2 regions of the Peribacillus sp. YIM B13477 genome follow, and region 2 is predicted to be linked to the other one. Evidence: riboswitches for the same ligand, from Rfam matches in the RefSeq annotation. Region 2 holds a riboswitch; the other holds the start of a gene.
What was found. Region 2 has a riboswitch for S-adenosylmethionine ahead of ACFX4H_RS21035 (sugar ABC transporter substrate-binding protein). Riboswitches for the same ligand answer to the same signal wherever they lie in the genome.
Positions count from the first base shown of each region.

Region 1 (9,765 bases), on a different contig from region 2:
GTTATGTAGAGCCAGCCCCTATTATATCATTGATAATATTTCACTCTTTCATCAAGTGGTGAGAAGTCTTTATCGCCAGGTTCTGCAGTGGGTTTTCCAAAGGGCATCTGTGCGATGAGTTTCCAATCTCGTGATATATCCCATGTCTTTCTCACTTCGTCATCGATTAAAGGATTATAATGCTGAAGGCTTGCACCAAACCCCTCAATTTCCAAGGAAGTCCATACGACAAATTGTAAAATGGCAGAAGATTGGTTCGACCAAATCGGAAAATTTTCGGCATACGTTTTGTATTGTTCTTGGAGCCTATTTATTATGGCCTGGTCTTCAAAGAATAAAACCGTTCCATAACCATTTATAAAAGACCTCATTTTTTCTTCCGTTTTTTTAAAATCTTTGCCATCGGCTGCTATTCTTAATGTTTCTTTCGTGATATCCCATAATTGGTCGTGGCTTTGACCAGTTAAAACAATCACTCTGGCACTTTGGGAGTTGAAAGCGGAAGGGGAGTATTGAACGGCATGATCGATAACTTCTTTAATCCTTTTATCAGGAACAACATGTTCCTTGCTAAGGGAATAATAAGAGCGTCTATCTTCAATTGCGCTAAAAAAATCTTTAACCATATATCACACCTCCATTCTTATACCGATTTATTTTGGCCTGATTTTTTTATTTTATGATAAGTGAATCCGGTTGAAATTATTTGAATGAAAATGGTTGACAATTTTATCCCTGTGGTTTATCTTTAAATCAAGATATTTGCATTAAAAGTATTATTTCAGGTTAAATACCTTGAATTCGAGATATTATTAGCGGATTAATTCATCTCCGTAAGGGGAGATTTATAAAGATAGGAGTGGTACGGATGGAATTAAAAGGATTACATCATGTTTCGGCGATTACAGCAAAAGCGGGAAATAACTTTGAATTCTACACAAAAGTCTTAGGGATGCGATTAATCAAAAAAACGGTGAATCAAGATGATGTTCGTGTGTATCACTTATTTTATGGAGATCAAATTGGTTCACCGGGTACGGAATTGACGTTTTTTGAAATTCCAAATGCTGCCCGCACTCATGAGGGAAACAATAGCATTTCAGAAATTTCTTTAAGGGTGAAGGATGATGAGACGCTAGAATATTGGAAAAAACGGTTTGTGGAATTCAATGTTGAGCACGATGAAATATCGAGCCGTTTTGAAAGAAAGGTACTTTCTTTTAAAGATCCTGAAGGGCAGAGGCTTCTTCTGGTTTCCGATCAGGATAATAACGGTGTTCAAGGAGGATTTCCGTGGGATGGAAGCCCAGTACCGCAAGAGTTTTCCATCCTTGGATTAGGACCAGTAAAACTTACAGTACCCAATATTGAACAAACAGAAAGTGTTCTTATCGAGGTATTGGGATTCAGGAAATCAGGCACATATCCATCCGCTATCAGGGGGCAAAATCCGATAGTCGTTTACGAGACAGGTGAAGGAGGAACAGGAGCGGAACTCCATATTGAAGAAAGGAATGACATACCTCGGGAAAGGCTGGGGAGGGGTGGGGTACACCATGTTGCCTTCCGGGTGGATGATGAAGAAGAATTGAGAAAATGGGTAGAAAAGATTAGTGAATCGAAATTCGTGAACTCGGGATATGTGGACCGCTTTTATTTCCGTTCACTCTATTTTAGGGAGCCGAATGGCATATTATTTGAACTAGCTACTGATGGACCTGGTTTTGAAGTGGATGAAGCTGAGCAGCATCTAGGTGAGAACCTTGCCCTGCCACCTTTTTTGGAATCGAAAAGAAAGGATATTGAAGCGAATTTAAAACCACTAAATACAAAATCAACTAATTAATCAACGGGAAAGGAAGTAATCGGCATGCAAAAGCAAAATGCAGGGATACATCATATAACCGCAATTGTAGGCAATCCTCAAGAGAATGTGGATTTTTATGCTGGAGTATTGGGAATGCGTATGGTGAAGAAAACCGTTAATTTTGATGATCCAGGCACCTATCATTTATATTTCGGAGATGAATCCGGTTCACCGGGCACAATCATTACTTTCTTTCCTTGGCCTGAGGCATACCGAGGGACAATTGGCTCCGGACAAGTGGGGATTACAACATATGCAGTTCCGGAGGGTTCAATGGGCTTCTGGGAAAATCGTTTGGGTAAATTTAATATAGACTTTGAAAAGGTTTCACGTTTCGGTGAGGAATATCTTGATTTCCAAGACCCACATGGTTTGCAACTTGAACTGGTTGAGCGTAAAGAAGGTAAAAATAGCGAGTGGTCATTCGGCGGTGTACCAGCTGATAAGGCGGTCAAGGGTTTCGGCGGAGCTGTATTATTGACGTCAAAACCGATCAAAACGATGGAACTATTAGAGGAAGTGATGGGCCTTCAACAGGTTGGGGAAGAGGGCGATTTCATCCGCTTCAAATCCACATCGGATATCGGAAATTTGATCGATGTTAAAAAAACGGTTTTACCAAACGGTAAAATCGGAGTGGGAACTGTCCATCACATTGCATGGCGTGCGAGCGATAATGAAGATCATAAAGAATGGAGGGAGCATATCGGTAACCATGGCTATGGTGTGACACCCTTTACAGACCGACAATACTTCGATGCGATTTATTTCAGGGAAGATGGAGGCATACTCTTTGAAGTTGCCACAGATCCACCCGGCTTTGCTCATGATGAAACGAAGGAAACGATGGGCAGTAAATTAATGCTGCCGCCATGGTTGGAAGAAAAGCGGGAAGTTATGGAAAAAACGTTACTGCCGGCAGTGCCGAGAGTACTAGAGGAGGATAAATGATGAAACATATTTTTCAAAAAGGAAGTAATCCAGAAGCTCCGTTACTACTGCTTTTACATGGCACTGGAGGAACGGAAACAGATCTCTTGCCATTATCCGAAATGGTTTCACCGGGTTCATCCGTATTGAGCGTACGGGGAAATGTACTTGAAAATGGAATGCCCCGTTATTTCCGACGGTTAGCTGAAGGGGTTTTTGATGAAGAGGATTTGATCTTCCGAACGAAGGAGCTTTATGACTTCTTGGAATCAGCATCCGGAAAATATGACTTCGACCGTGACAGAGTGGTGGCATTAGGTTATTCCAATGGTGCAAATATAGCGGCAAGTTTGCTGTTCCATTACGAGGGGGCATTACAAGGAGCGATTCTTCATCATCCAATGGTTCCAAGACGAGGGATTGCTTTGCCGTCCCTTTCAGATATGCCTGTATTTATAGCTGCAGGTAAAAACGATCCGATTTGCCCAGCAGAAGAAACTGATGAACTTAATCAACTTTTACGGCAAGCTGGCGCTACAGTTGAAGTTCAGTGGGAAAATTACGGTCATCAGTTGACACGTTCAGAGGTTGATGCAGCAGGTTCATGGTTTCAAAAGAACTTTTTATAAGAATGAGAGGGAATGAAGATGATTTCTGTTAACCCTGAAAGTCTGACTGAACGGGATAATTATAAGTTTTTGACTGGAAGCATTATACCGAGACCTATAGCGCTGGTTACGACACAATCCGAAACCGGTACAATCAATATAGCGCCGTTCAGCTTTTTTAACATAGTCAGTTCAAATCCTCCGATGATTTCCATTTCTGTTCAACGGAAAGAAGGAGTTTCAAAGGATACAGCCCGAAATGCAATTCAAACAGGTGAGTTCGTTGTTCATATCACTGACGAAAATAATGTTGCTGATGCAAATCGAACGGCCAAGGAACTCCCATCTGACGAAAGTGAATTGGGTCTTACTAATTTCACGCTGGCTGTTAGTGATAAGGTATCCGTACCAGGATTGGAAGAAGCGAAGGTGCGGTTCGAATGTACATTAGAGCAATCGATTCCATTGGCAGGTTCCAAGAACAAACCTGGTTGTGATTTGCTGATAGGGAAAATAGTCTGTTATCATATAGAGCAAGATATTTATCATAATGGCCGTATTGACCCGAATGGGCTAAAACCTGTAGCGAGATTAGCAGGTCATACTTATACAAAACTAGAGGAATTATTTGAAATAGAACGTCCTTAAGGAAAAAGAAAAAAATGGCGACATCTTTTAAGATGTTGCCATTTTTAAGACCAATATGAACCCGGTTAGTTTTATTTGCCATTATAATACGCTTAGCGCTTGTTCCAAAAACAATTTAATATTAATGCCCCAGCCATGATCGTTAGCATTTAAAAGGAAGTCTTTACATTCCGAAACAAAACTTGACAATTTTTTCATAGATTGATAAAGTTATAAAAAAATAATTTCTTATCCAGAGAGGTGGAGGGACTGGCCCTATGAAACCTCAGCAACAGGTCTACAAAGACACTGTGCTAATTCCAGGGGGTGAAACCTTGATAGATAAGACCGTACGTGTTTATTTGTCAGTAACGCACTCTTTTTTGGAGTGCGTTTTCGTTTTTTCTGGATGCAAGATTAAGGAGAGTTAGAATGGAGAACAAAAGGAAGCATGATTTTCAAAGGCAAATGCAAGCACGGCATATAATAATGCTATCGCTTGGCGGGGTGATTGGAACGGGTTTATTCTTAAGTTCGGGTTATACGATTCAACAGGCTGGTCCGTTCGGAACCATCCTTTCGTATCTGATTGGTGCATTAGTGGTTTATCTAGTCATGCTATGTCTAGGTGAACTGTCAGTGCATATGCCCGAGACAGGTGCGTTTCATAGTTACGCAGCCAAATACATCGGACCAGGGACAGGGTATACAGTAGCCTGGTTGTATTGGCTAACCTGGACTGTTGCACTAGGTTCGGAATTCACGGCTGCAGGATTGTTGATGCAGCGATGGTTTCCATCAATCAGTGTCTGGATATGGAGTGCTCTATTTGCTATTTTGGTCTTGGCATTAAATGCGTGGACCGTAAAGTTTTTCGCTGAATCCGAATTCTGGTTTGCGTCTATTAAGGTATTTGCTATTGTGATATTCATTATTCTGGGAGCTGCGGCAATGGTAGGTTTCATTCCAATGATTAACGCACAAACAGCTCCGTTATTTTCCAATGTTACAAGCGCAGGGTTATTTCCAAATGGTGCTTTTGCCATTCTAATGACGATGCTCGCGGTGAATTTTGCATTTTCTGGAACTGAATTGATCGGAGTTGCAGCTGGAGAAACTGTGAATCCGGAAAAAACGATTCCAAAGGCAATCCGTATGACATTATGGAGATTGATTATCTTTTTTGTAGGAACCATCGTTGTTTTATCCGCATTATTGCCTGTTTCGGATGCAAGCGTATTAGAGAGCCCCTTTGTTGCCGTTCTAGAACGAATTGGAGTGCCATATGCAGCGGATATTATGAATTTTGTTATATTAACTGCCATTTTGTCTGCTGCAAACTCAGGACTATATGCCTCATCAAGGATGCTTTGGTCACTTGCAGATAAGAAAACCATTTCGCCAATATTTGCAAAATTGACAAAACGGGGTGTTCCATTGAATGCAGTCCTTTTCAGTATGCTGGGCGGTGTTTTAGCACTTTTCTCGAGTATTATTGCGCCGGATACTGTATACATAGTGCTTGTATCCATTTCTGGACTAGCCGTGGTTATAGTTTGGATGAGTATTAGCGCGTCACAGTTTCTATTTCGCAGACGATATATAAACGAAGGAAACTCAGTTAATGATTTGGCTTACCATACACCATTATATCCATTCGTACCAATCGTTTCATTTATGTTATGTCTTGCTTCTTGCATAGGAATTGCATTTGATCCTACACAAAGAATTGCACTATATTGTGGCATTCCGTTTATTTTGTTTTGCTATGGAAGTTATTATCTGACACAAACCATAAAGAAAAGAGGAGAAAAACCATGAAGAATAAAATTAACCCAATTGAAGCAATTTTACGAGGTCATTCAGTCATGATTTTGGACGGAGCTTTAGCTACAGAGCTTGAAAGTCATGGGTGTGATTTGGACGATCCCCTGTGGTCTGCACGTGTATTACTTGAAAATCCAGAAGTGATTTACCAGGTTCACTCTGACTACTTTCGAGCTGGTGCTGACTGTGCGATAACGGCAAGCTATCAAGCAACGGTTGAAGGTTTCGCCCTCCGCGGAATACAAGAAAAAGAGGCATTGGATCTAATCCGGAAAACGGTTTTACTTGCAAGAAAAGCAAGAGATGAATTTTGGAAGGAAGAATATCAAACGATTAGACCTAAGCCATTGGTTGCTGCATCAGTTGGACCTTATGGGGCTTATCTTGCAGATGGTTCAGAGTATGTTGGGAATTATGGTGTTTCAGATGAAACTTTAGCGGCATTTCATCGCTCACGATTATCAGCTTTGATTGAAGCAGGAGCTGATATTTTAGCATTTGAAACGATTCCTTCCCTGCAAGAAGCAAAAGTATTACATTCATTATTGAAAGATTATCCAGAAGTCTATGCTTGGCTGTCCTTTTCTTTGAAAAATGAAAAAGCGATAAGTGACGGCACATTGCTGGAGGAGTGTGCCAGATTGTTTGGGGACAGTGAGCAAATTGCCGCAATTGGCATCAACTGTGCGCCTGTATCAGTTATCACGGAAGCCATACAGGTGTTGCGTGCAAACACGCATAAACCAATTATCGTTTATCCGAATTCCGGTGAATCATATAATCCAGAAACTAAAACATGGCATGGTCCAGAATCATGTAATAGGCTCGATGTGAAATCTGAAGATTGGCACCATGCGGGGGCAAATATAATTGGAGGATGTTGCAGAACCGCTCCTCATCATATTGCGGGCATTTCAAGAAAGTGGCGACCTTCCGTGGTAACGTTCTCCTAGCATTTTTTGTTATCAAAAATATTGTTAGTCGGGAAACCTATAAACAAAAAGAACAGGAATCTGGCGGTTCCTGTTTTTTTTGAGCTCTTTATTCAGATTCGAGTAATCTGAAAGGATTGAACTATTAATTTCTTGGCACTTTAGAAATAAGTCGCGCAAGATCGGCTGAAAATTACGGGTAAACCAACCCTTTTGCAAAAACTGTAAAAAGAGAAATTAAATCATATTTTTTTCGTGCTTGGGAAAACTAGACAAACAATGAATGGAAAGGAGAGAATGAGTTATGAGTCGTGGTAAAAATTTTAATCATAAAGAAAAAGGACATCCAGGAAATTTACCAAATAATAGAATTAGCGAAGAGAAGGAACACAGCCGCCAGTATGAACAGATTGAGGATATTGTCACTCATGAAGCTTTCAAGAATAGGGAAAAAGAAGATGAAATGCCTTAATATATGGAAATGCAGCATATCTGTTGAGACATTATATTGAGCAATTTTCCATTTCTTTAAGGATTCCAATAATAGAAGCACATGAATTAAGACATAACTCTCACTTCATGTTGCTTCTTTTTTTGATTAATTCACCGGGGGAAACCATGATCTTTGCCATGTTTTTTCTTTCATTGCAAATAGATAAAGGGGGAAAAAGAATAAGGCTAAAGAGGACAACAGAAAATGAAGATGGATGATTTTTTTAAAAAAACGACTTTCTTCTATATAATAATTAATGAAATTTAAATTTCTAAACACAGAAATAATTACGTGCAACCGTCAAAATGGGCGAACCGACCTATCCTAATTGATGAAAGCCGCGGTATATTACAGTTATAATGAACATGTCAGGCAGTATAAGAACCTGCTGATGAAGTACGGTTCTTTTACCAAATACCAGTTTAAACTCAATGTCTGCTATGTTTCATTTTGTTTATCGCGATTTATTTCCACTTCCCGTTTAGCTCTAATAAAAGCGATAAATTGAATCGTTTCCTCTTCAGAAAGGGAAATTCCATCTACAGCTAGCTTCATATCTGGTAAATCCGTTAATTCCATGACTTGAGGTGACCCATTACCCATATCCTTAGATGGATAATCTACTCGACCCAGAATGTAATCAGTTGAGGTATCATATAAGCCTGCCAATAAATTAATCGTTTCTAATGAAGGGCGGCGGTGGCCCGATTCGTAACCGGCATAGGTACTTTTGGCGATTCCGAGCCTGTCAGCGGTATATTGCAAAGACCATCTTTTGGACTTCCTTAATGTAGTCAATCTATTTAAAATCATTTTTATTACTCTCCTTTTATATAAATCCATTATAACATCAAATTGAAAAAAGTGTACGCGTAATGAATAACTTTCGCTTGATTTCACTATGAAACATGACTATAATTACATGTGTTGTACGCGTTACATGAACATTTATAGCGGAAACATCCTTTTCTGAGATATTAGAATGATTGTGAAACAGGGAGGCTTATTAGGGGGTAGTATATTGGAAAAGTTAAAATCAAAAATGAAGAAGTTGATGTTGCTTACTACAGGTGGTACAATTGCATCGTTAGAAGGAAAAAATGGACTTGTTCCAGAAATGAAAGCTGACGAAATTTTAGGCCACCTACCGGGATTGGATTTACTATGTCAGATTGATAGTAAGCCTTTGATGAATATTGATAGTACAAATATGCAGCCGGAAGATTGGACAGAAATGGCACAATCCATCCATAAGCACTACCATGATTACGATGGCTTTGTGATTACCCATGGAACAGATACAATGGCTTACACTTCTGCTGCGCTCTCATATATGTTACAAGATTTAGGGAAACCAATCGTCATTACTGGTTCTCAGGTCCCGATTGCCTTTAAAAAGACAGATGCCAAAAGGAATATCTCTGATGCGATCCGGTTTGCTTGTGAAGATATTGGAGGAGTATATGTTGTTTTTGATGGCAGAGTCATTCAGGGTACGAGGGCCATTAAATTGAGAACGAAAAGCTATGATTCGTTTGAAAGTATTAACTATCCTTATATTGCGACCATATTCAAAGATAAAATTGAGTATCTAAAGCCAGTTCATTCACCAAAGAATAAGGAAGCTAAGTTGGATGCTTCCCTATGTACTGATGTTGCTTTAGTCAAGCTGCATCCCGGTATTAAGCCTGAATTCTTTGATTTCCTGAAAAAGCAATGTCGGGGAATCGTAATTGAAAGTTATGGAAGCGGTGGTATTCCATTTCAAGGAAGAAACATTTTAGAGAAATTGAATGAGTTAGTGCAATGTGGAATATCCGTTGTCATTACTACCCAATGCTTAGAAGAAGGGGAAGATATGGATATTTACGAAGTGGGACGAAAAGTGAACAAGAATGTCATCATTCGTTCCAGGAATATGAATACAGAAGCCATCGTTCCTAAGTTGATGTGGATATTAGCGAAGACACAGGATCCTAAAAAAGTGAAGGAAATGATGGAAACACCGATTGCAGAGGACATTACATTCTAGAACAAACAAAGGGGCAAGAGGAAATGTTGATAGAAGAGAAAACATACCGAATCGAGAAAGACTTTCTTGGGGAAAAGGAAATTCCAGCAGATGTTTATTATGGTATACAAACTTTACGCGCAGTGGAAAATTTTCCGATTACCGGTTACAAAGTCAATGAAGAAATGATTCGTGCACTGGCCATGATTAAAAAAGCGGCCGCTTTAGCGAATATGGATACCAAACGGTTATATGATGGTATTGGAAGCGCTATCGTCAAAGCTTCTGAAGAAGTGATCGATGGAAAGTGGCATGAATATTTCATCGTTGACCCAATTCAAGGCGGTGCGGGGACATCGATGAATATGAATATTAATGAAATCGTTGCCAACCGTGCGTTAGAACTTATGGGACACAATAAAGGTGATTATGTACATGTTAGCCCAAATAGCCATGTTAACATGTCTCAA
Region 1 covers NZ_JBHZPD010000001.1:924,532-934,296, forward strand. Annotated here, with positions in the region: gene ACFX4H_RS04620 (nitroreductase family protein) at 27-626, opposite strand; gene ACFX4H_RS04625 (ring-cleaving dioxygenase) at 869-1,846, shown strand; gene ACFX4H_RS04630 (ring-cleaving dioxygenase) at 1,871-2,818, shown strand; gene ACFX4H_RS04635 (alpha/beta hydrolase) at 2,818-3,426, shown strand; gene ACFX4H_RS04640 (flavin reductase family protein) at 3,445-4,053, shown strand; SAM riboswitch class I at 4,279-4,381, shown strand; gene mmuP (S-methylmethionine permease) at 4,465-5,853, shown strand; gene mmuM (homocysteine S-methyltransferase) at 5,850-6,812, shown strand; gene ACFX4H_RS04655 (hypothetical protein) at 7,096-7,263, shown strand; gene ACFX4H_RS04660 (helix-turn-helix domain-containing protein) at 7,723-8,097, opposite strand; gene ACFX4H_RS04665 (asparaginase) at 8,327-9,316, shown strand; gene aspA (aspartate ammonia-lyase) at 9,340-9,765, shown strand, end outside.
Region 1: linked by a shared signal. The riboswitch ahead of mmuP (S-methylmethionine permease) and the one ahead of ACFX4H_RS21035 (sugar ABC transporter substrate-binding protein) in region 2 are both predicted to bind S-adenosylmethionine.

Region 2 (9,765 bases):
TTAAAAACATTACAGTTCCAGTTGTTTCTGTTTTAAAATTGTAAGAGTGGTGACATGTTGTTACCATATTGTTTTGCTAAAATAACATTTTAAGGTTTTGTAAATGATTTTTTAACTAAAGGAACCTATAAATTGAATATTAGGTCTGCTATGAGTCTTATAGAATCAGTGATTATCCTTTAATTGAAAATATGAAATATATCGGGGGAATAAAGATGGACGAACGTCTGATCGGAAAAAAATATTATGAAACGATGCTTGAGGATACAAGGAAGCACCCCATTCAAGCTTTGGGTGAAATGTTCCTCGTGGAACAAAAAAAGGAAAGATCCGATTTAACCGCAATTAGATTTGCTCAAGGAGAGGTGTATTTTCAGCACCATGACTATGAAGCAGCCATTTTTAAATGGGAAAACATAGAAGGGGAACTTGGTTCATGGGCGAAGAAAAACATCGCTGATGCGTATTTTGAATTGGAAATGTATTCAACCGCAGAGGATATCTATAAATCCGTCGATACGGATGAAGCTGTCTTGAAAACAGAAGTTCTTTTGCAGCTGTTTTCCCTGTACATAGTGGAATCGAGAAATGATTTGGCTTCCAAAGTCGTGAAAGAAGCAGTCGAGTTTCAACCAGACTACCCGAATGTCACTGAAATCGCACGCGCCTTTTTTGAAGAACAAAAGGATTGGAACAGTGCAGTGGTATTAGCGGCGAATGAAAGTATCCGTACAGAGTCAATGGGCTGGTTCGATGTGCTGAAAACATATATCCAGCAGGGTGTTGCCCAATCGATGGAGCCGGATTATTTCTCAACTGTCCTTGGTTCGCTATACACACTCGACCAGGAACGTTTCGAGAAAATGACGGTTGCCCTTTGGAAAAATTATAAATATACGGATGCTTATTTCGAATGGTTAAGAGTGATTAATAATTTGATAGATACCATCGAATTGAACCATGCGGATGTATGGGATGAGCTTTCCGTCTATTACAGGGATGCATATGCAGGTTTGTTAGAAGGAACGCATCTAATCAAAGAATTAAGTCCTGTCGTGCCAAGGTTGCTGGAAAACTGGCTCAAAATCGCAGACGGAGAGCTTTCGCTGTTTGCGGCGGCATCCACGTTGTCCTGGAATGAAATCTTCCCGGATACGATCAATGCGCTGGTCATTCAGGATGCAGAGAGCCTGCTTTCGAAATCGCCTAAATTGGGAGGCGGACTGGAAGCGGGAGAGAAACTGTTCAATTCCATTATCCAGTGGGCTGAAGATAATGATTTAAGGGTTGGAAATAAGCTTAAATGGATGGTGGAGGGGCTTAAAGATACCAGCAATTTCAATCTCCTTCTTGCAGGAAGTACAGGAAATGGCAAGACATCCTTTATTCAGTCAATCGTTGGAGAGAGCATTGCTGCTGAGGACCATTCTTCCCTAGTCAGTGTCAAAGACGGGGATGATTTGGAAATCCTTGAAATTACCGATACAGATAGCAAAGTTGTCGAGGAGCTAACTGATTTGGATGAAACACGCCGTCAGCGCGGGACTATAGTCGATGTGACAATCATCAGTGACTACCTAAGAAATAATCATTTGCGATTATTGGATACACCGGGGTTCAATGGGGAACAAAGCGTGGAATCCGATTTCCAAGGCTATTTACATGGCAGTGATGGCCTGATGTTCGTTCTTGACGCCCGGGCTCCTTTCACCGGCAGCGAAAGGGATCTGTTATTGGAAATTCAAATGAAGGCACCTAAACTGCCGATCCATTTCCTATTAAATAAAATGGATACGATATACAGTGATCAGGTCGCAGTCCGGATGGAAGACGAAACATGGGATAAAGTTAATGCATATTTCCCGAATGCGAAAGTGTTCGCTTTCTCCAAACATTATGACAGCAGGCAGCAATTGAAGGACCTTTCAGCCTTCCTTGAATCGAATTATCAAGATGATAATTGGAAGGAAAGAAGATCTGAAAAAATCCTGACATTCATTCGTAAAACCTTATCTTATCTATTAGAAAAACGGGTTGCCAATGAGCGGAAATGCGAGCATTCCATCTCTTGGAATGAGCAGATGGAAGTCAAACTGAATGGAGCGGTCAATCAACTGGCTGATCTGGAAAAAGAAAAAAGTGAAAATATCATAAGGTCGTATCGTTCGCTTAAGGACGAAGTGAAAAGTCAGCTTTATTCAAAAATTCCTGAATTACTGAGGGATTGCTCTAAATCGTTAACGGAAAGCAGTGATTTCAGTCAGGTCCATGTACAGTTAAACCAGGAAATGAATGAGCGGATTCAAAACTTCATTTCTGACAAGATCATGCCTCAATATTACCGTTCTCTTCAAGACTGGATTGCCAGTTCCCAAATGGAGTTCACACAAAGCCAGCAGTTCATGGATGAGATGAGTGCCGGATTCAATGAATTATACAAAGAAGAACGGATTATGCTGGCAGGTGACTTCAGGGTATTGGATGACTGGCGCCGTGATGCCGACCGGATGACAAGCAGTATCCGCATCGAAAACGTTAATATCCTTTTGCGCAGGACTCCATCACAATTGCTGCTTAAAGGAGCAGGGAAGCTATTTGGGGCGATACCGCAAAATAAGGCCAATATGTACAATCGTTACAAGAAATACCTGGAAAGTGAAGATTACCTGGATGTTGCCGAAATGATCACGGAACGTTTCCTAACCCAATTTGGATTGTTTGAAAAATCATTGGATCGGGACATCTCACTTTTCTATCGCAGTTCATTTGCCTTACTTCAAAAAACGATAGAGCAGACGCAGACGGAAATAAAAGACTACCAGGCTGCATTGGAGCATATGAAAGAAAATCCGGAAGTTTACCGTGATCCGATCACGTTGTTCGAAGTGAAATTAAGGCAGTTGGAGAGGCTTGAAAAAATCGAGAAAAAGCGTCTAGCCCAGCTTCAAAGAAAATAAAAATAACGGGAAACATTTCAAATATTCAAAAATCTATTGACTTTACGACTATATCCCTATAAAGTGATAATTACGAAAACGTAACACAATATATCTCTTATCAAGAGTGGCGGAGGGACTGGCCCTAAGATGCCCAGCAACCGTTCCATTAGGAATTGGTGCTAAATCCTGCAAAACAGAAATGTTTTGACAGATAAGAGAGGGACAAGTCTGCAAAACAGCCGATTAAACCTCTCTATATTAGAGAGGTTTTTATTTTGGAATTTACACCGACTTAACTGATAAGACTAATGAGAAAACATGGAGGGGAAACAAGATGAGAAGGTCTATTAAAGGGATATTCATTTTTGCCATCGCTTCGGCTTTGCTTTTAACGGGTTGCTCTGCAGGGCAGAGTTCCACAGAATCGAAGAAAGAAGAAAAAGTATCATTTGAAAATGTCCCGGAAAGATTTGCTGATGGCGATGGAGCCAAGATCAAAGTGATCCGTAAAATTGGCGGTGATGATCATACTGCCCAATACTTGGCGGGGGCGAAAGAAGAAGGAGAAGCACTGGGATTTCAAGTCGATACGTACACAGCCAATGGTGATACGGCTAAATTCCATGATGCGATAGCACAGGCTTTGGAGGAAGATTACGACGGCTATATCATTTCACATGGTGATGATGCCGCAACTGTAAATGACGTTCAGAAGTTGGTTGATGCAGGTAAAAGCGTTGTCACATTCGATTCAATAAGCGATCTATCTAAAATAGAGGGCGTGACATTAACTTCACAAGATGATGAAGCGCTGGCAACACTGGCTTTCGATAAACTGATAAAAGAACAGAAAGGTGAAGCGGCAATTGCATATCTTTGGGTGGATGGTTTTCCTCCAATGGTAAGAAGAAATGCAGTCTATAAGGAAAAACTAAAAGAAAATCCTGGGATTAAAGAAGTCGAAAGATTCGGAGTGGCATCCGCTGATACTTCGGTTCAGACACAAAATGCTGTAGCCGCAATGCTGAATAAATACCCTAAAGGTAAATTGGATGCCATTTTCGCAACATGGGATGCCTTTGCTATCGGTGCAGCCCGGGCGATTAAAGAAGCGGGCCGCGATGAAGTGAAGATATATGGAATTGATGTTTCGAATGCAGATCTCCAGGAAATCCAATCCGCTGATAGCTCTTGGTCCTACACGGCAGCGGTCGATCCCAAGTTGATCGGTGCAGTGAATATGAGGATATTGGCTAAAAAATTAGCGGGTGAAGAAACACCGCAAACATATGATTTGGAGGCTTCATTCATTTCGCAAAAGCAAATCCAAGCTTCAAAAGAAGCGGTAAACATGGCCAACCTGTCTAATATTGTCGATGGCTGGGGTGTATCGACGGAATTTGAAGAAGATTGGATGAAGGTTTTGAAAGATCATTATAAAAAATAAAAAGAGACACTCTCTTTCCAGCGAAGGGAGTGTCTGTTCAATAAGGGGGAATGGACATGGGCAAGCAACTAGAAATGAAGATGATTTCGATTGAATTTCCGGGGGTGAAGGCGCTGAGTGATGTTGATTTTTCCGTACAATCAGGAACAGCCCACGCATTGGTCGGTGCAAACGGAGCAGGGAAATCGACGTTAATGAAAGTTTTATCGGGAGCCCATGTTCATTATTCTGGTGACATTTTTATTGATGGGATGAAGCGGGATATCCGCTCGCCAAAAGCTGCTCAGGAACAGGGCATTCAAATAGTTCATCAGGAAGTGGATACCGCCCTCATCCCATATTTAACAGTTGGGGAAAATGTAATGTTGAATGATATGGTACAAAACATGGGAAAAAAACAAAGGGTACATTGGAAAGAACTGCACAACAAAGCCACTTCTATTCTTGAAGATATGAAAATTCATGTCCCTTCGAAAAAGTTGGTTAGAGACCTGACCTTGGCTGAAAAACAGATGGTCCTGATAGCAAGAGCCGTTTCGACAGAATGCAAATTCCTGATTCTCGACGAGCCAACTGCTCCGTTAAGTCATACGGAGACGACGGAACTTTTTCGAATTGTAAATGAATTAAAGCAAAAAGGCGTGGCAATCATTTTCATTTCACATCGTCTGCCTGAGATTTTTGAAATCTGTGAGGAAATTACGATCATGAGGAATGGGGAGCGTGTCACTTGTCGAAAAATCGAGGACATAACCCGTGCCGAAGTGGTAGAGAACATGCTCGGGAAAACCATGGATGAACAGTTTCCTGAAGTGAATGCTTCGATTGGAGACGTAATTCTGGAAGTGAACGGATTGTCAGATGCCGAGAAAGTTAAGAATGTCAGTCTGAATATTAAAGCAGGCGAGATAATCGGCTTGGCTGGGCTGGTCGGGGCTGGGAAAACGGAGCTGTGTAAAACCCTTTTCGGTCATACGTCCATCACAGCGGGTGAAGTCATCCTGAATGGTCGAAAGCTTTCTCTGAAATCACCGCATGAAGCAGTAAAAAGCGGGCTGGCACTTGTACCTGAGGAACGCAGGAAAGAAGGGGTCCTTGTACAGGAATCAGTCTCGGCAAACTTGACTGCAGCCAGTCTCGGTAAATTCTGCAAAACATTCAGTGTCGTCGATCGTAAGGCGGAAAAGGAAAAGGCAAAGGAAATGATCGCAAGTCTTGGCATTAAGACTCCTTCAGGGGAAGTGAAGGTTGAAAACCTATCCGGTGGTAACCAGCAAAAAGTTGCCATTGGAAAATGGCTTATGGCAGATGCGGATGTATACATATTCGATGAACCAACGAAAGGGGTCGATGTCGGAGCCAAGAAGGATATATTCGAATTGATTGCAAAGCTTGCAAGGAATGGAAAGGCGATCATTTATGCATCCTCCGAGCTTTCCGAAATCATTGGCATTACCAACCGGACCTATGTGTTATATGACGGGAGCACTGTCATCGAATTAGAAACAAGCAAAACGAATGAAGAAGAACTACTATTCTATTCAACAGGAGGTAAATAGGATGAGCATACCCATTCCTGTTACACAGACAGCGAAAGCGAAGAAAAAGGTGGAACTATTCGACTTTTTCTATAAATACGGCACAATATTGACGATTATCATTCTGATTGGAATTTTCGCCGTATCCAATCCATCTTTCATCCAAACTTCTAACCTGATAAACATCCTGCGTTCCATTTCAATCGTGACCATCATTGCGATCGGCATTACGATATCACTGACCGTGGATGGCTTCGACCTTTCCGTCGGCTCCGTCGCATCATTGGCCAATGCCATCGTCATCTCGATGTTTGTCTGGTTTTCTCAGGATACATTCATCGCCATATTAGCTGCGGTCGGTGCCTCACTTTTCGTAGGGGCTTTGAATTCATTCATGATCGTTAAATTGAGAATTCCCGACATGCTGATGACTTTGGCTACCATGTTCATTATCCAGGGAATTGCCCTTACCTATACAAAAGGAGCCACGGTTTCGCAAAATATGGTCATGCCCGACGGGACATTCGCAACAGGACTGATCAGCCCGTTTTTCGCCAAAATTGGCCAAGTGCCATGGATAATCCTGATCATGGCCGTCATTGTGATAGCGACCCATATCTTTTTGACTTATACGAAGCACGGTCGTTATATGTACATTATTGGGGGAAATAAGGAAGCGGCGAGACTTTCCGGGATATCGGTTAATAAATACAAAATCCTTGCCTATCTGCTTTCGGCTCTATTTGCTGCAATCGGGGGGATTGTCCTTGCTTCAAGAGTCATGACATCAGAAATCAATTCAGGGTCACCCTATTTAATGGATGCCGTCGCGGCAGCCTTCATTGGTTCCTCCGTTTTAGGAGCGGGAAAACCGAATGCCTTTGGAACCTTCATCGGTGCAGTCCTGATCGGAATCCTTCAAAATGGGCTGATCATGATGTCCGTTCCGTATTACGCGATGGATATCGTCAAAGGAACAGTGCTGGCCCTTGCACTCGCTGTAACCTATTACAAGCAAAAACATTAAAAAGAATTCGTTACGTTACTCAATAATATGAAAAAATCCTGTTGTAATGCAACAGGATTTTTCCTTTTTAAAAAGGGGTGGGTTAAGGAGATCGTCATCATTTTACTTACGCTAAAATGGTGGCAGGAGCACTTTTTGAACCCTCATTTTGGAGTATAAAGATTGACCGCAATTGTAATTTTTATAGGGACCTTATTTACCTTTTAATAAGATTGATAATGATCTATTGTAAAGTATGAACATTCATATCATATACTTATCTAAAGGAGAGTGTAAACTTATGCGAGAAACCTGTGTTCCGGCAGGTGTGAAACCGAATGAAACTGGCTTTGGATATACGCTGTCCTTGATTGGCGGCAAATATAAAATGATCATAATGTATTGGTTGTCTGAAAATAAGGTCATGCGTCATAATCAACTGAAGCGAAGTATCGGTACCATTTCCTTTAAAACGCTAAGCATCATGTTAAAAGAGTTGGAGGCAGACGGCCTTATCATACGCAAGGAATTTCCCCAAATCCCTCCAAAAGTAGAATATTCATTATCTGAACGTGGTCTATCTCTCATCCCATTGTTAAATATGATGTGCGAGTGGGGAGAGAAAAACAGTTTGCCAGTTCAGGAGACTAAACAGCAGTAGGTGTTGCTATTTTGATTAAATCAAAAGAAGTATATCCCTGACAAGGAAATACTTCTTTAATGAACTGCCTATTAAAGGTTATCGACAAAATTCAAATAATCTTGTGCGCTTTTTTCCAATTCGCTCACGGATGGCTCATTTTCAGCACCATAAAACGCAAAGAATGAACGATAATCTGCATTGCAGTATAGGAAGGTAGTTTCAAAGGGAGATAATAAATGTTCAAGTGTATAGCGATATCTTCCTTCTTCACTATAATCCTCTTTGCTAATTCCGGCAGATACAGCTAGAGCTGCTTTGCGATTCTTTAATTTATCCCCTCCATTTGAACCATACGCCCAACCATAAGTAAAAACATCGTCAAGCCATCTTTTTAGGAGAGGCGGACAATTAAACCAATAAAAAGGGAACTGTAAAACAAGATTACTATGCGATTCGATTAATTGCTGTTCTTTTTCCGCATTAATGTTTCCGTCAGGGTAAACCTTATACAATTCGTGTACGGTATACTTTTCCGGATATTTCCTTAGCGCTTCTACCCATCGCTTATTTATGAGGGATGTTTCTAGACTGGGGTGTGCTACGATAACAAGAGTTTTCAAAGATTTCTCCTCCTTAACTATTATTTATTTTAAGTATAAAGTGCATTCTGCAAGTGCGTAAGTATGCACTTTTAGTATAGGTACTTACCTAAAGGAGAGTGTTAAATCTGTTATAACTAAAAAAACGATCTGAAAATTCCAAAATAAGGAAGATGTTAATAAAGGAATGTTAAAAGGCCAGATAGACACGCTCATCCTAGGAGGGATATGTACGGCTTTGAATTAGCCAAAATTGTTCGTGAAGAAAATATTAAAGACGTATCTCAGTGTGTGAAGAAGGCTTTAAACAAAAACTCCTGGAATGGTAAATTGTTAGAGATGTGATTGATTCCTTTTTAGAGTGGGGGGAATAAGGAAGCGGCTAGACTTTCCGGGATATCAGTTAATACCCATCTGATTTCAGCTCTATTTGCTGCAATCGGGGGAATTGTCCTTGCATTAAGGGGCGTGAAATCGGAAATCAATTCAGGATCCCGCTAATGATGCCGTCGCAGCAGCCTTCATTGGTTCCTCCGTTTTAGGAGCGGGAAAACCGAATGCCTTTGGAGGCTTCAGCGGTGCAGTCCTGAGCGGATTCCTTATCATGGATGCGATTGATATCATCAAAGGAACAGTTCTTGCCCTTGCGCTCGCGGTAACCTATTACAAGCTAAAACACTAAAGTTTTACGAAAGATTAAGAAGAAAGAGGGTTCTTTTTAACCCTCTTTCCAATACACTCACTATATTTTGTTTTTATAAATGACTTTGCTAACATCGTGTCTTACTGTTTTGTGACCTTCTTTCATTCCTTTCCCCATGGCAATAAGCATAACATCTAAATACCTATCGGAAATGTTTAAGGCTGACTTTAATTGTTCGGAATCATACCCGGACATTGTAATGGTTTCAAGACCTGCCTCGTTCGCCAATAAAACTAACGACATTGACGCCAGGCTTGCGTCTCTTATTAATTCAACCTTTAAATCTTCTTTTGATTTATTTAGATAATAATTGATTGCCGCGTTTGTTAGATAATCTCTTACTGATGCGTCAAAATAACCTTTTTGAAATTCATCCTCATGTATCATTATGATATTTTCTTTTTCAAATGCTTGATAATCACCTAGTATAACAATCAGTACTGAGGCTTCAATTACCTGTTGTTGATTAAAAGCGATGGGCAGTAACAAATCCTTTAAATATGGTTCATCTATAACCAGGTATCGTGTTGCTTGAATATTGTTTCCGTTAGGCGATTTACTGGCTCCTTCAATAAGTGTCGCCAACGTTTCTGGACTAATTTTATAATGGGGATCATACTGCCTTACGGAACGTCTTTTTTCTATAGTCTCTTTTACACTCATCGTGTTCACTCCCAATGTTATATTTGCTTTATAATCAGAGTATAATGGACCCATGATGTAGAAGAAAATAACGCACAATAAAGTGGCATAGCCACCTTTATGTGCCTATTCAGGAGGAATGAGGAATGAAGAGTCTAAATACGGGAATAAATATTTTCATGAATACTGTAGGAGGAAAGTGGAAATGCTTAATCCTTTTTTTTCTGAGTCAAAAACCAATGAGGACA
Region 2 covers NZ_JBHZPD010000008.1:97,627-107,391, forward strand. Annotated here, with positions in the region: gene ACFX4H_RS21030 (GTP-binding protein) at 216-2,957, shown strand; SAM riboswitch class I at 3,052-3,157, shown strand; gene ACFX4H_RS21035 (sugar ABC transporter substrate-binding protein) at 3,274-4,386, shown strand; gene ACFX4H_RS21040 (sugar ABC transporter ATP-binding protein) at 4,443-5,945, shown strand; gene ACFX4H_RS21045 (ABC transporter permease) at 5,947-6,951, shown strand; gene ACFX4H_RS21050 (winged helix-turn-helix transcriptional regulator) at 7,232-7,591, shown strand; gene ACFX4H_RS21055 (NAD(P)H-dependent oxidoreductase) at 7,663-8,193, opposite strand; partial or broken gene ACFX4H_RS21060 (ABC transporter permease) at 8,536-8,854, shown strand; gene ACFX4H_RS21065 (nitroreductase family protein) at 8,915-9,538, opposite strand; gene ACFX4H_RS21070 (winged helix-turn-helix transcriptional regulator) at 9,664-9,765, shown strand, end outside.